Regions from separate parts of the Saccharothrix syringae genome, predicted to be linked through region 2. Evidence: riboswitches for the same ligand, from Rfam matches in the RefSeq annotation. Region 2 holds a riboswitch; each other region holds the start of a gene.

Region 1 (4,428 bases), 5.1 Mb from region 2:
GCCCCCACCCGCGAGGTGCTGGGCACCCCGGTGGCCGGTGACCACGTGCTGCGCGAGGCGACCGCCGACGACATCCCGGTCATGGCCCGGCTCCAGGACGCCGAGCAGGCCCGCGCCGACCTGCGGATGCCGCACTCGGCCCCGCTGTGGCGGTGGCTGGTGGCCCGCGACGGCAGCGCGCAGGTGCTCGTCGAGCGCGGCGGCGTGCCGGTCGCGACCGGGCGCCTCACACCACCGGGTGAAGAAGACGTGCGGCTGGCGGAGGTCGCGGCGGTGGACGAGGCCGCCGCGCACGCGCTGCTCGCGCTGACCGCGCCGACCGAGGTGACCGAGCGCCCCGGCACGGTCGCGGGCGCGGCGCTGGAGCCGTTCCTGGCGCCGCCCAAGCCCGACGCGGAGTCCTACTACGTGCGCATTCCGGACCCGGTCGCGCTGCTGGGGCACCTGCGGCCGGTCTTCGGCGCGCGGCTCGCCGCGTCCGAGCGGTTCGCCGCCGCGGCGGGCGAGGCCGTGGTGTCGTTCTACCGCTCGCACGTGCGGCTGCCGTTCGAGGCGGGCCGGGTCGGGCCGGTCGTGGCGGGCGGCACGATGCAGGCCCCCGGCGCGGCGGGCGGCGCGGGCGTGGCGCCGGACCTGCTGGCGTCGCTGCTGTTCGGGCCGCACGGGATCGACGGGCTGACCGCGCGGCAGCCGGATGTCTACCCCGGGCCGAACGCCGAGCTGATGCGGGTGCTGTTCCCGCCGGTGCGGGCCGACGTGCTGACGTTCTACCTGCCGTAGCGACCGGGACCGCGGTGCGGGTCGGCGGTCGCGGTGCGGTGCTCAGGCGCCGCGGCCGGCCAGTTCGACGCCGAGGGCGACACCCGTGAGCACGAGCAGCGCGCCGGAGGCGGCCAACGCGCGCCGGTAGCCGGTGTCGCCCAGGTGCCGGGGACCGGTGTGGTCGGGCTCGGGCACCGCGCAGGTCAGGCGGCGCAGGTCAGGCGGCGCAGGTCAGGCAGCACGGCCGGGCGGCGCGAGGCAGTGCGAGCCGCGCGACGTGGGCCGGGCGGTGCGCGCGGTGCGGCGCCGGGCGGGTGGCGCCCCGGGTCAGGCGGCGGGTGCGGCGGGGGCGACGATGTCCGCCGACAGCGGGGCCACCACGCCGATGATCTCCCCCACCGTCTCCGCGGGCACCCCCGCCGCCGCCAGCGCCTCGGCCAGGTGGCCCGCCACGAGGTCGAAGTGCGCCTGCCCGATGTTCATGCCGCGGTGCACCTCCTTCATCGAGCGCCCGGTGTACTCCTGCGGCCCGCCGAGCGCGGCGGTGAAGAACTCGACCTGCCTGCCCTTGAGCCGGGACATGTTCGTCCCGCTGAAGAACGGGGCCAGCCCCGGGTCGCCCAGCACGCGCCCGTAGAAGTCGTCGACCACGCTGACCAGGGCTTCCTGGCCACCGATCCGGTCGTAGGTGCTCGTCATCCGCGCCCCCCGGGGTGAGTGGGAGCCACCAGTGCACCGCGGCGGCGTTGCCGCGCCGTCAACCCCGCGTCGCCATCGTGAAAACCCCGGGGCGGCAGACTGGGCCGCGTGTCCGAGTTCGCCGATGTCCTGGCCACCCTGCGGCAGGTCCGCGGCCTGAGCCCGTTCTTCGCCCTCGACGTCGGCCGTCCCGACCCGGGCTGGCACGACGGCGCCGCGCTGCTGGGAGGCCCCGCGCTGCCCGACGTCCTCGGGCGGATCGCCGACCGCTACCGCACCGGCGAACCGCGGGTCGCCGCCTCGCTGTTCTTCCTGGGCTACTCCGCGCGGCTGCTGTGCCCGGTGGTCGCCGCCCGCGTGGTCGGTGGCGCGGTGCCGGACGTGCGGCCGGCGAACCTCTGGTGGCGTTACGACGAGGACGGCCTGCGGGTCCGGTTGAAGGAGCCCGTGGCGGGGGTGGGCGTCGCCGAGCCGCTGGCGCCGGTGGTGGGGGCCCTGCGCGCGGTCACGCCGGTGGCGGCCGGGTTGCTGTGGGGGAACGCGGCGTCGTCCGCGGCCGGGGCGCTGCGGACCGCGGCGCGTGCCGGGGTGGCGACCGCGGAGCAGTGCGTGGCGCTGGGCGAGGAGCTGTTCGCGGAGCCGCCGCTGCGGGGGACCGGGGTGTTCGTCCCCTTTCCGGGCGAGGTGGTGTTCCGGCGGCGCAGCTGCTGCCTGTACTACCGGCTCGACGGCGGCGGGAAGTGCGGTGACTGCGCGTTGACGTGAGGCGCACGACAACTCTTCCGGCCGGTTGTGCCGCCGGGCGATCGACATCTACGGTTCGCAGGCCGCAGTGGACGGGAAGCCGGTGGGAATCCGGCGCGGTCCTCGCCACTGTGACCGGGGAGCCAACCCGCCGAGCACGTCACTGGTCGCACGCGCGGCTGGGAAGACGCGGGGACGGTGTCGATCCGGGAGTCAGGAGACCGGCTGCGGCACGAGTTGTTGTTGACCTTCCACGAGGTATGGAGGAGGCCGTCATGACGAGCCCCGCGCAGTCCGTCCCCGTCCACGTCCCCAGGTGGGCCTACGCCGTCGCGCTGGTCGCGCTGCTGGTGACCTGGCTGGTGCTCCAGGAGAACGGCATCGCGCTCGGCCACGCCGCCGAGACCGTCCACGAGTTCTTCCACGACGGGCGCCACGCGCTCGGCGTGCCCTGCCACTAGGCGCGCCGGGTGTCCGCTTACCGGAGTCTGCTGCTGCGCGGGATCGGTTCGGGCGGGTTGTCCGGGCTGCTCGCGGGTCTGGTCGGGGTGCTCGTGGTGGAGGCCCCGATCCGGGCGGCGCTGGCCGTCGAGGAGGCGCGGCCGGCCGAACCGGGTGCCCACGACCACGGTGAGGTGTTCAGCCGCGGCACCCAGGTGGTGGGTGGCGCGCTGGCGGCGGTCGTGGTCGGGCTCGCCGTCGGGGCGCTGTTCGCCACCGCCTACGCCGGGGCGCGGCACTGGTTCCCGACCAGGGCGCCGTTCACCCGGGCGGTGTGGCTGTCGGCCGCGGCGTTCGGCGTCGCGGTGCTGCTGCCCGCGGTGAAGTACCCGGCGAACCCGCCGGGGGTCGGCGAGAGCACGACGGTGGAGTACCGGACGGTGCTCTACCTGGGGTTGATCGCGGCCGGGCTGCTGGTCGTGCACGGCGCGGGCGTGCTGGTCCGGCGGTTGGCGCACCTGCCGGCGCCGGTCCGGGCGGCCGTCACCGCGGTGGCCGTGGTGGCCGCGCTGGCGGTGCTGCTGGTGGTGTTCCCGGCGACGCCGGACGACGTGCCCGCGGACGTGCCGGCGGGCCTGCTGTGGGAGTTCCGGCTGGCTTCGCTGGCCGAGCAGGCCACGCTGTGGCTGGGCCTCGGCGTGGTGTTCGGCCTGCTGGTCGACCCGGCGGTGCGGGTGCGGAGGCGGGTGTCGGCTCTTTAGCCGGGGACACCGGGGTTCGGCGGGTCCCAGCGGTCCGCCGAACCCCGGTGGGCCCGGTGAACCGGCGGGGCTTCAGCGGTCCCCCGGCCCCTCAGCCGTCCAGCAGCGGGGCGAGCGTCGTCAGGTCGACGCCCACCAGGGAGTCGCGGAACACGCGGCGCTCGCCACCCGGCACCTCCACGTCGCACGGCACCACCAGCACCGTGCAGCCTGCCGCCACGGCGGAGGCCACGCCGGTGGGCGAGTCCTCGACCGCCACGCACCGGGTCGGGTCGACGCCGAGCAGGCGGGCGGCCCTCAGGTACGGCTCGGGCAGCGGCTTGTTCAGCCCGTCCACCTCGTCACCGCAGACGGTCACGTCGAACAGGTCGCGACCGATGGTGTCCAGCGCGACCTCGGTCAGGCCCCGCTCGGTCGAGGTCACCAGCGCCATCGGCACGCCGGACGCCCGCACCGCGCGCAGCGCCTCCCGCGCGCCCGGCCGCCACGGCAGGCCGGCCCGGAAGACCTCCTCGGTGCGCCGCATGATCCACGCCGCGCCGTCCTCCAGCTCCTCCTCGGTGGGCGCGTCGACGCCGACCTCGGCGAACAGCATCGCCATGGTCCGGGGGACGCTGGAGCCGACCATGGCGTGACGGGTCTCCAGCGACAGCTCACCGCCCAGCTTCTCGACGAACTCGAACAGCGGGACGTCCCACAGCTTCTCCGAGTCCAGCAGCGTGCCGTCCATGTCCCACAGCACAGCCTCGACCGTCATCCACACCCTTCCCGCGAAGTCCGCGAACCGGCGCGCCCCGAAGCGTCGGGGTGACACGACCCGGCGTGGGCCAGCCTACGGCGTCGGGCGGGCGCCGGGGGTCGTAGTCTGACCAGGTGACCGATCCGGACCAGGCCGCCCAGACCCCCTTCGACCCCCGCAAACCGCTCACCAACCCGATCATGGTGGCGGCCTTCGAGGGGTGGAACGACGCTGGCGACGCCGCCAGCACGGCGATCGAGCACCTGCAACTCACGTGGGACG
Region 2 (4,428 bases):
GGGCCGCCCGACCACGGCCGCGCCGGCGCTGACCGACGTCACGCCGGGCACCACCTCGGCCTCGTACCGGTGCGCCAGCCGCTTGTGCAGGTGCATGTAGGAGCCGTAGAAGAACGGGTCGCCGGCCGCCAGCACGACCACCACGCGCCCCGCGTCGAGGTGGACCGCCAGCCGTCGCGCGCACTCCTCGTAGAAGGCGTCGATCTCGCCCTGGTAGTCGTCGGAGTCCTCGGTGGTCACCGGGTAGACGAGCTGCTCCTCGACCTGGCCGGGCCGCAGGTAGGGCTCGGCGATGCGCCGCGCCACGCTGCGGCCGTGCCGCGCGCTGTGGAACACCACCACGTCGGCCTCGGAGATCAGCCGCGCCGCCTTGACGGTCACCAGCTCCGGGTCGCCCGGACCCACCCCGACCCCGTACAGCTTCCCGGTCATTCGTCCTCGCTCGCGATCGCGTTGACGGCCGCGGCGGTCATGGCGCTGCCGCCCCGGCGACCGCGCACGACCAGGTACTCCAACCCGAGCGCGTTGGCCGCCAGCGCGTCCTTCGACTCGGCCGCCCCGATGAACCCGACCGGCACGCCCAGCACCGCGGCGGGCCTCGGCGCGCCCGCCGCCACCATGTCCAGCAGGTGGAACAGGGCCGTGGGGGCGTTCCCGATGGCCACCACCGCGCCGTCCAGCCGCTCGCCCCACAGCTCCAGGGCGGCGGCGCTGCGCGTGTTGCCGATCTCCTCGGCCAGCGCGGGCACCCGCGGGTCGCCGAGCAGGCACAGCACCTCGTTGTCCGCCGGCAGCCGCCGCCGCGTCACGCCCGAGGCGACCATCTGCGCGTCGCACAGCACCGGGGCGCCGCCCAGCAGCGCCTCCCGCGCCCCGCGCACCACGCCCGGCGAGAAGGCCACGTCGTCGACCAGGTCGACCATGCCGCACGCGTGGATCATCCGCACCACCACCCGCGCCACGTCCGCGGGGAACCGGTCGAGGTCGGCCTCGGCCCGGATGGTGGCGAACGACCGGCGGTAGATCTCCGCGCCGTCCCTGACGTAGCTGGTCACCTGATCTCCTCGTACCCGTCGTCGGTGGCGACGAACTCCACCACGTCCCCGGCGGGCCGCCCGCACCGGCGCGCGCAGCCCGACCAGTGCACGCGCCCCGCGTGCGGCGTGCCGACCCACCGGGCCACGTCGGCCCGCACGTCGCTCAACGACTTCGCGCACCCCGGCCGCCCGGTGCACGCGCTCACCCCGTGCCAGGGGGAGTCCGGCGAGGTGAACAACCCGTTCGTGTCGGTCCCGGCGGGCACCACCACGCTGCGCCACGGCGTCACCCGCACCGGCACCCCGGCGAGCAGCCGCGCGTCCAACCGCCCCAGCGGCACCCCGGCCACGACGACCGCCCCGACCGGTCCGGGCATGACCGGCGTCACAACGGCGGGCAGGCGCTCGTCGACGACGGTCCCGAAAGCCGAGGTGATCCTCCCCACACCGCCGTCCACTTCGGACAGCCGCCAGGCGTCGCCGCGCACCTGCTGGAACAACCGCGCCGCGGTCACCACCGCCGCCACCGGGTCGTCCACCCGGACCCCTGAATCGTGGCCTGCCAGGAACAACGCGTCCCCGACCAGCCCGATGTCGCCACCCAGCCCGCTGACCGGGCCACCGACCGTGACCAGGAACCGCCCGGACAGCCCGGCCAGCTCCGGCACCGCGCACAGCGCCGCGTCGATCCCGTCGACCAGGGCCTGGTTGTCCTCCAGCGGCGCGGCCACGACGTTCCGGATCCGCTCGTGCGTCACCGAGGGCAGCAACCCCGCCTCGCGCAACCGGGCGCCCAGCTCGACCTCTGCCCCCGGTGCCAAGCCCCTGACCTGCACGTTGGCCCGCGAGGTCAACTCCAGGAACCCGTCCCCGAGCTCCAGCGCCGCCTCCCGGAGCACGTCGAGCTGACGGGCGCTCAGCGTGCCGCCGGGCACCCGCACCCGCGCCAGCCCGCCGTCGGCCGCGCGGTGCACGTCGACGGCGCCGGGGCAGGCGTCCGGGCGAACTCGGTCGGTGGACATGGGCTGGATGCTAACCGCCCGTTAGGGTGGCCTCCGAACGGCGAAGCAACAGGAGGAAGCCGGTGCGAGTCCGGCGCGGTCCCGCCACTGTGACCGGGGGAAGCCCCGGGAGTCAGGAACTCCGCCCAGCCGTCCCCTACGACCTGGGGCGAGGACCCCCGAGGGATGGAGCCCGCACGTGATCCTGCTGCTGTCGACCTCCGACACGGACCTGCTGTCCGCCCGCGCGAGCGGCGCCGACTACCGCCTGGCCAACCCGGCCCGCACCACCGTCGACGACCTCCCGGCCCTGCTGGAGGGCACCGACCTGGTGGTGGTCCGCATCCTCGGCGGCCGCCGCACGTGGGAGGAGGGCCTGGACCACCTCCTGGCCGGCCCTCGCCCGGTCGTCGTCCTGGGTGGCGAGCAGAACCCGGACGCCGAGCTGATGGAGCTGTCCACCGCGCCCGCCGGCGTCTGCGCCGAGGCGCACGCCTACCTGGCCCACGGCGGCGCGGCCAACCTGGCCCAGCTGCACGACTTCCTGTCCGACACGGTCCTGCTCACCGGCCACGGCTTCAGCGCCCCCGAACCGGCCCCCACCTGGGGGATCCTCGACCGCGAGACCGGCACCACCCCCACCGGCCCCACCATCGCGGTGCTCTACTACCGCGCCCACCACGTGGCCGGGAACACCGCGTTCGTCCACGCCCTGTGCGACGCCATCGAGGCCAAGGGCGGCACCCCGCTCCCGATCTTCTGCGCGTCCCTGCGCTCCGCCGACGAGTCCCTGCTCGCCGAGCTGCGCAAGGCCGACACCCTGGTGGTGACCGTCCTGGCGGCGGGCGGCACCACCCCCGCCACCGCCTCCGCCGGCGGTGACGACGAGGCGTGGGACGTGGGCGCCCTCGCGGCCCTCGACGTCCCCATCCTCCAGGGCCTGTGCCTGACCACCAGCCGCACCGCGTGGGATGAGAACGACGACGGCCTGTCCCCGCTCGACACGGCCACCCAGGTGGCCATCCCCGAGTTCGACGGCCGGATCATCACCGTCCCGTTCTCCTTCAAGGAGGTCGACGAGGACGGCCTGACCGTCTACGTGGCCGACCCGGAGCGGGCCGCCCGCGTCGCGGGCCTCGCCGTCCGCCACGGCAGGCTCCGCCACGTCCCCCCGGCCGACCGCCGGATCGCGATCATGCTCTCGGCCTACCCGACCAAGCACTCCCGCATCGGCAACGCCGTCGGCCTGGACACCCCCGCCAGCGTCGTCCGCCTGCTCGAAGCGCTCCGGGAACGCGGCTACGACATCGGCACCGACCTCCCCGGCGTCGACAACCAGGACGGCGACGCCCTGATCCACGCCCTCATCGCCGCCGGCGGCCAGGACCCCGACTGGCTCACCGAGGAACAGCTCAAGGGCAACCCGGTGCGGCTACCCGCCACCCGCTACCGGACCTGGTACCAGACCCTCCCCGCCGACCTCCGCGAAGCCATGGAGGAGCACTGGGGCGAAGCGCCGGGCACCCTCTTCGTGGACGGCGACGACATCGTCCTGGCCGCCCTGCGCTCCGGCAACGTGGTCGTGATGGTCCAACCCCCGCGCGGCTTCGGCGAGAACCCCATCGCCATCTACCACGACCCGGACCTCCCCCCGAGCCACCACTACCTGGCCGCCTACCGCTGGCTGGAACAGGAGTTCCAGGCCGACGCGGTGGTCCACGTGGGCAAGCACGGCAACCTCGAATGGCTCCCCGGCAAGACCGCGGGCATGAGCGCGTCCTGCGGACCGGACGCGGCCCTGGGCGACCTGCCCCTGATCTACCCGTTCCTGGTCAACGACCCGGGCGAGGGCACGCAGGCGAAGCGCCGGGCCCACGCCACCCTCGTGGACCACCTGGTACCACCCATGACCCGCGCCGACAGCTACGGCGACATCGCCCGCCTGGAACAACTCCTGGACGAGCACGGCACCATCGCCGCCATGGACCCGGCCAAGCTCCCGGCCATCCGAGCCCAGATCTGGACCCTCATCCAGGCCGCCAAGCTCGACCACGACCTGGGCCTGGAGGACCGCCCCCACGACGCCGAGTTCGACGACCTCCTCCTCCACGTGGACGGCTGGCTCTGCGAGATCAAGGACGTCCAGATCCGCGACGGCCTGCACGTCCTGGGCGAGGCCCCCACCGGCGAAACCCGGGTGAACCTGGTCCTGGCCATCCTCCAGGCGAAGCAGATGTGGGCGGGCAGGACGACCCTCCCCGGCCTGCGGGAAGCCCTGGGCCTGGAGGACACCACCCGCACCTCGACGGACGAGGTCGAGGCCGAGGCCCGAGCCCTGGTCCAGGCCATGGAAGACGCCAACTGGACCAAGGCCACCGCCCGCACCCTCA
Region 3 (4,428 bases), 2.9 Mb from region 2:
GCGGTTGTGGTTGGGGGACCGGTTGTGGTTGGGGTTGCGGCTGGGGAGCGGGTGCCGGCGGTGCCGCGCTCGGCGGCGTCCCGGCGCCGAACGACCAGCCCTCGACGCTGCCCGGAGCCGGGTCGTGCACCCCGGCGCCCGCGCTGCTGTAGGTCCAGCCGCTGCCGGGCGTGCCGTGCCAGTAGGACCAGTAGGCCGTGGTGGGCGCGCCGTTGCACGGGTCCGGCAGGCCGTCGACCCGGCAGACCATGCCTGCTTGGCGCGGCAGGAACTCGTAGCGGAACCCGGCGGCGGACAGCGCCGCCAGGCCGCTGGCCGGGTCACCGGGCGCGCAGCCGGTCCGCACCCCGCCCAACGACCCGAAGTCCACCACGACGCTCACCCCGGCGCAGGACGCGGCCCAGGCGGCGGGGGAGAGCAGCGCCGGAACGGTGACCGCGATCAGCACCGCCGACGAGGCGGCGAGGCCGCGGGAGGTCGCTCGCGGACGCCGGTGTGCCGTTGCCGCGCGGGCGGCAGCCGTGACCGGTATCGCCGACGAGGCCGCGAGACCGCGTGAAGTCACTTCCCGACCCCGGCGTGCCGCTGCCGCGCCACCACCAGCAGCAGCGCACCCGCGGCCAGCAGCAGCGAACCCAGCCACGTGGCCGGCCCGACCGGTACGCCCGTGCGGGCCAGCTCCCGCCCGCCACCGGCCGCCGCCACCGCGGTCGTCGTGGTCGTGGTGTCCGAAGTGGAGGCCGCCGGGGTCGTGGAGGTCGGTGCCACCGGGCAGTCGAGCACCGGCACGCCGGTCACCGCGCCCTCGGCCGACAGCTCGGCGTAGCCCACGCCCACCAGCCCCAGCACGGCCTGCGCGCTCGCGGCCTGCGCGGTCGCGGCGGTGAAACCGGTCCGGTCGTAGGCGATCGCACCGCGGTCCGCCCCGGCCGCCGAGCAGCCCTGGGCCAGCCCGGCGAGGAACGCCGCCGCCCGGTCCGCCTCGGCGGTCCGACCACCCGCGCGCAGCGCCTGCGCCGCGAGGCCGGTGCTGTTGGCGTTGCCCTCGTCGTCCTTGCCGTCCTCGCGGAACCCGCCGCCCGGCTGCTGCTGCCCGGCCAGCCAGGTCAGCGCCTCGGCCAGCGCCGCGTCGTCCGCGGGGGTCCGGTCCACCGCCAGCAGCGCCTGCACGGCCATCGCGGTGGTGTCCACGTCGGGCACGCAGGGCTCGGCCAGCAGTTGCACCGGGAAGCCGGTGCCCGGGCACCGCGTGCCCAGCATGAAGTCGACCGCGTTGCGCGGCGCGCTCTGCCGGCGCTCCAGCGCCAGCACCGCGAACGCCTGGGTGAAGCCGTTGGAGAAGTCCTGCGGGACGTCGGAGAACCGCCCGGAGGGCGCCTGCAGCGCGGTCAGGCCCGCGATCAGGTCGACCCCGCCGAAGTCGGTCGGGTCCAGGCCGCGCACCTGCACGGCCAGCGCGAGCTTGGCGTACGAGCCCGCGTAGGAGGTGTTCGGGTCGCCGAAGTGCAGGTAGGTCGCGACGGTCTCGGGCCGGGCGAACCAGGCGGTGATCGCGTCCGCGCGGTCCTCGGCGACGCCGGCGGCGGCGAGGGCGAACAGCGCGTCCAGGGTCAGGCCGTGGTCGACGAACCGGGTGCCGCCGTACTCGGTCTCCAGGTGGTCGCCGTCGACGAGCCGCCGGGCCAGCCACCCCGCCGCGGCGGCGGCCACGCCCGCCTGGGCCGCGCTGGCCGAACTCGCGTTGGCCGAAGCCGCGTCTGCTGGAGCCGCGCCGACGGGAGCCGCGTCCGCCGGAGTCGCGCCGACGAGAGTCGCGTCCGCCGGAGCCGCGCCGACCAGAGCCGCGTCCGTCGACGACGTGCCCGCCGAAGGCGCGTCGGCCGGCGGCTGCGCGTGGGCGTGCGGCGCGACCAGCAGCGCGGCGACGGCGGCGACCGCGGCGGCGGTCCGTCTGATCGGCCTGATCGGCATGTTCGACCTTTCCGGGCGCGAGGCGCGCGAGCGGACCCCGGACGGCCTTCACCCGGGCTCCGACCCGCTGACCTCGACGGTGTCTGGAGCGTGCCGCGCGTGGCGGGTGTTCGGGCTCGTCCCGGGCCGGGACCTACCGTTGCGGGCCAGCGCCGGACTTCGACCGGCTTCCCCCTGTTCACGCGCGATTGCCGATCGTCTGCCACCGACCACGGTGTGTCAATCCGCCTGTGGCGCGATGCTCGCCACCCGCGCATGCGGTTACCGTTCGTCGATTCGATCTGGGGACGGACTGGGGAACGAGGGGTGTGGGATGGCGACTCTGGCGTCGGTGCGCGAGGGCCTGGTGGCGTGGGTCGCACGGCGTTCGGCGACGCGGTGGATCATGGGCAAGATCGGTTCACGGGCGTTGTCGCTGCTCCCGGACCGTGCGCTGGTGCCGCTGAAGCGGGACGGCGTCGAGCCGGTGGCGGAGCTGGAGCGGATGCGGGAGTCCGGGCCGGTGCACCGGGTGCCCGTGCCGTTCGGCATTCGCGTGTGGTTGGTCACGGGCGAGTCGGAGGCCAGGGAAGTGCTTTCCGACACAGCGGCGTTCAGTAACGATTACACCCGCCTGGGCGCGGCGGTGGGGCGGCTGGAGCAGTCGCCGGGTGGTCTCGGGTTCGCCGACCCGCCGGACCACACCCGGCTGCGCAGGCTGCTGACGCCGGAGTTCACCATGCGCCGGCTGTCGCGGCTGGTGCCGCGCATCGACGAGATCGTCACCGAGCGGCTGGACGCGATGGAGGCCGCGAAGGGGCCGGTGGACCTGGTCAAGGAGTTCGCCCTGCCGATCCCGTCGCTGACGATCTGCGAGCTGCTGGGCGTGCCCTACGACGACCGCGACCGGTTCCAGCAGCTCGCGGCGGCGAGGTTCGACCTGTTCGGCGGCGCCGGCCAGGCGCTGGGCGCGATCTCGGAGTCGCTGGAGTACATGCGCCACATCGTGGAGCGCGAGCGCCGCTCGCCCGGCGACGGCCTGATCGGCATGATCATCCGCGAGCACGGCGACGCGGTCGACGACGCGGAGCTGGCCGGCCTGGCCGACGGCGTGCTCACCGGCGGGTTCGACACCACCGCGAGCATGCTGGCGCTGGGCGCCTACGTGCTGCTGCGCGACGACGAGGCGCGTGCCGCCATGCGCGACGACGACGCGGCGGTCGCCCCGCTGGTGGAGGAGCTGCTGCGGCACCTGAGCGTGGTGCAGGTGGCGTTCCCGCGCTTCGCCCGCAACGCCCTGACCGTGGGCGGGCAGCGGATCGAGGAGGGCGACGCGATCGTGGTGTCCCTGGCGGCCGCCAACCGCGAGGGCACGCCCGGGTTCGACCACACCCGCAAGTCCTCGTCGCACCTGGCGTTCGGCTACGGCGCGCACCGCTGCGTCGGCGCCGAGCTGGGCCGGATGGAGCTGCGCGCGGCGTACCCGGCGCTGCTGCGCCGGTTCCCGAACCTGCGCCTGGCCGAGGACCGCCCGGTCTTCCGGGCCGCCTCCATCGTCCACGGCGTGGACCGGCTCTTGGTCCACACGCGCTGAGCGCCCGAACGGGGTCCGCAACGGCGCGGGCCCCGACCTTGAAGCAGCGCTTAACGCACGTGCATGAGGTTTCACTTTTCTTGAAACCCCCACCGGGGCACGGTGGTCCCATGACCGGACGAGGCGTGCTGCGGGTGGGGCTGCTGGCCCTGCTGTGGGGTTCCTGCTTCCTGTGGATCGAGCTGGCGCTGACCGGGTTCGCGCCGGCGCAGATCGCGACCGCGCGGTGCGCGCTGGGCGCGGCCTTCGTGTTCGCCCTGGCGCGCCGGGCGGGCCAGCGCCTGCCGCGCGGCCTGTGGGGTCACCTCGCCGTGGCCGCCCTGTTCTGCAACGCCCTGCCGTTCGTGCTGTTCGGCATCGGGCAGCAGACGGTCGACTCCGGCGTCGCGGGCGTGCTCAACGCCACCACCCCGCTGTGGTCGCTGCTCATCGGCCTGGTGACCGGGGGCGAGCGCGGCCTGTCCCCGGTGCGGGCGGCCGGGCTGGGCCTCGGGTTCGCGGGCGTGCTGGTCGTCTTCGCCCCGTGGGAACAGGGGGTGACCGGGGTGGGCGCGCTCTTCCTGCTCGCCGCCGCCGCCGGCTACGCCGTCGCGTTCGCCTACATGAGCCGCACGCTGGTGGCCAAGGGCGCGCCGCTCGCGGTGTCGGCGGCGCAACTGGCCGTCGCGGCGGGTCTGAGCGCGCTGCTGCTGCCGTTCGACGGCGCGGCGGCGGGACCGAACACCGTCGCGGTCGTCGCGCTGGTGGTCCTGGGTGTGCTCGGCACCGGTGCCACGTTCGTGTTGAACTACCGGATCATCACCGACGAGGGCCCGACCAACGCCGCCGCGGTCGGGTACCTGCTGCCGGTGGTGTCGGTGGCGTTGGGCGCGGTGGTGCTGGGC

The links. Region 2 has a riboswitch for cobalamin ahead of cobN (cobaltochelatase subunit CobN). Riboswitches for the same ligand answer to the same signal wherever they lie in the genome.
Region 1: it holds a riboswitch for cobalamin, as region 2 does, so the genes downstream of both, EKG83_RS34370 (CbtB-domain containing protein) here and cobN (cobaltochelatase subunit CobN) in region 2, are expected to answer to the same signal.
Region 3: it holds a riboswitch for cobalamin, as region 2 does, so the genes downstream of both, EKG83_RS23245 (prenyltransferase/squalene oxidase repeat-containing protein) here and cobN (cobaltochelatase subunit CobN) in region 2, are expected to answer to the same signal.

What each region holds. Positions count from the first base shown of each region.
Region 1 covers NZ_CP034550.1:8,291,041-8,295,468, forward strand. The annotation lists gene EKG83_RS34355 (GNAT family N-acetyltransferase) at 1-780, shown strand, start outside; gene EKG83_RS49275 (hypothetical protein) at 823-957, opposite strand; gene EKG83_RS34360 (group I truncated hemoglobin) at 1,090-1,461, opposite strand; gene EKG83_RS34365 ((2Fe-2S)-binding protein) at 1,570-2,226, shown strand; cobalamin riboswitch at 2,275-2,449, shown strand; gene EKG83_RS34370 (CbtB-domain containing protein) at 2,481-2,666, shown strand; gene EKG83_RS34375 (CbtA family protein) at 2,676-3,407, shown strand; gene EKG83_RS34380 (HAD family hydrolase) at 3,499-4,164, opposite strand; gene EKG83_RS34385 (PAC2 family protein) at 4,281-4,428, shown strand, end outside.
Region 2 covers NZ_CP034550.1:2,485,758-2,490,185, forward strand. The annotation lists gene EKG83_RS11695 (precorrin-2 C(20)-methyltransferase) at 1-432, opposite strand, end outside; gene EKG83_RS11700 (precorrin-8X methylmutase) at 429-1,055, opposite strand; gene EKG83_RS11705 (hypothetical protein) at 1,052-2,059, opposite strand; cobalamin riboswitch at 2,067-2,202, shown strand; gene cobN (cobaltochelatase subunit CobN) at 2,238-4,428, shown strand, end outside.
Region 3 covers NZ_CP034550.1:5,361,983-5,366,410, forward strand. The annotation lists gene EKG83_RS23240 (hypothetical protein) at 1-448, opposite strand, end outside; gene EKG83_RS23245 (prenyltransferase/squalene oxidase repeat-containing protein) at 562-1,971, opposite strand; cobalamin riboswitch at 2,056-2,196, opposite strand; gene EKG83_RS23250 (cytochrome P450) at 2,285-3,544, shown strand; gene EKG83_RS23255 (DMT family transporter) at 3,655-4,428, shown strand, end outside.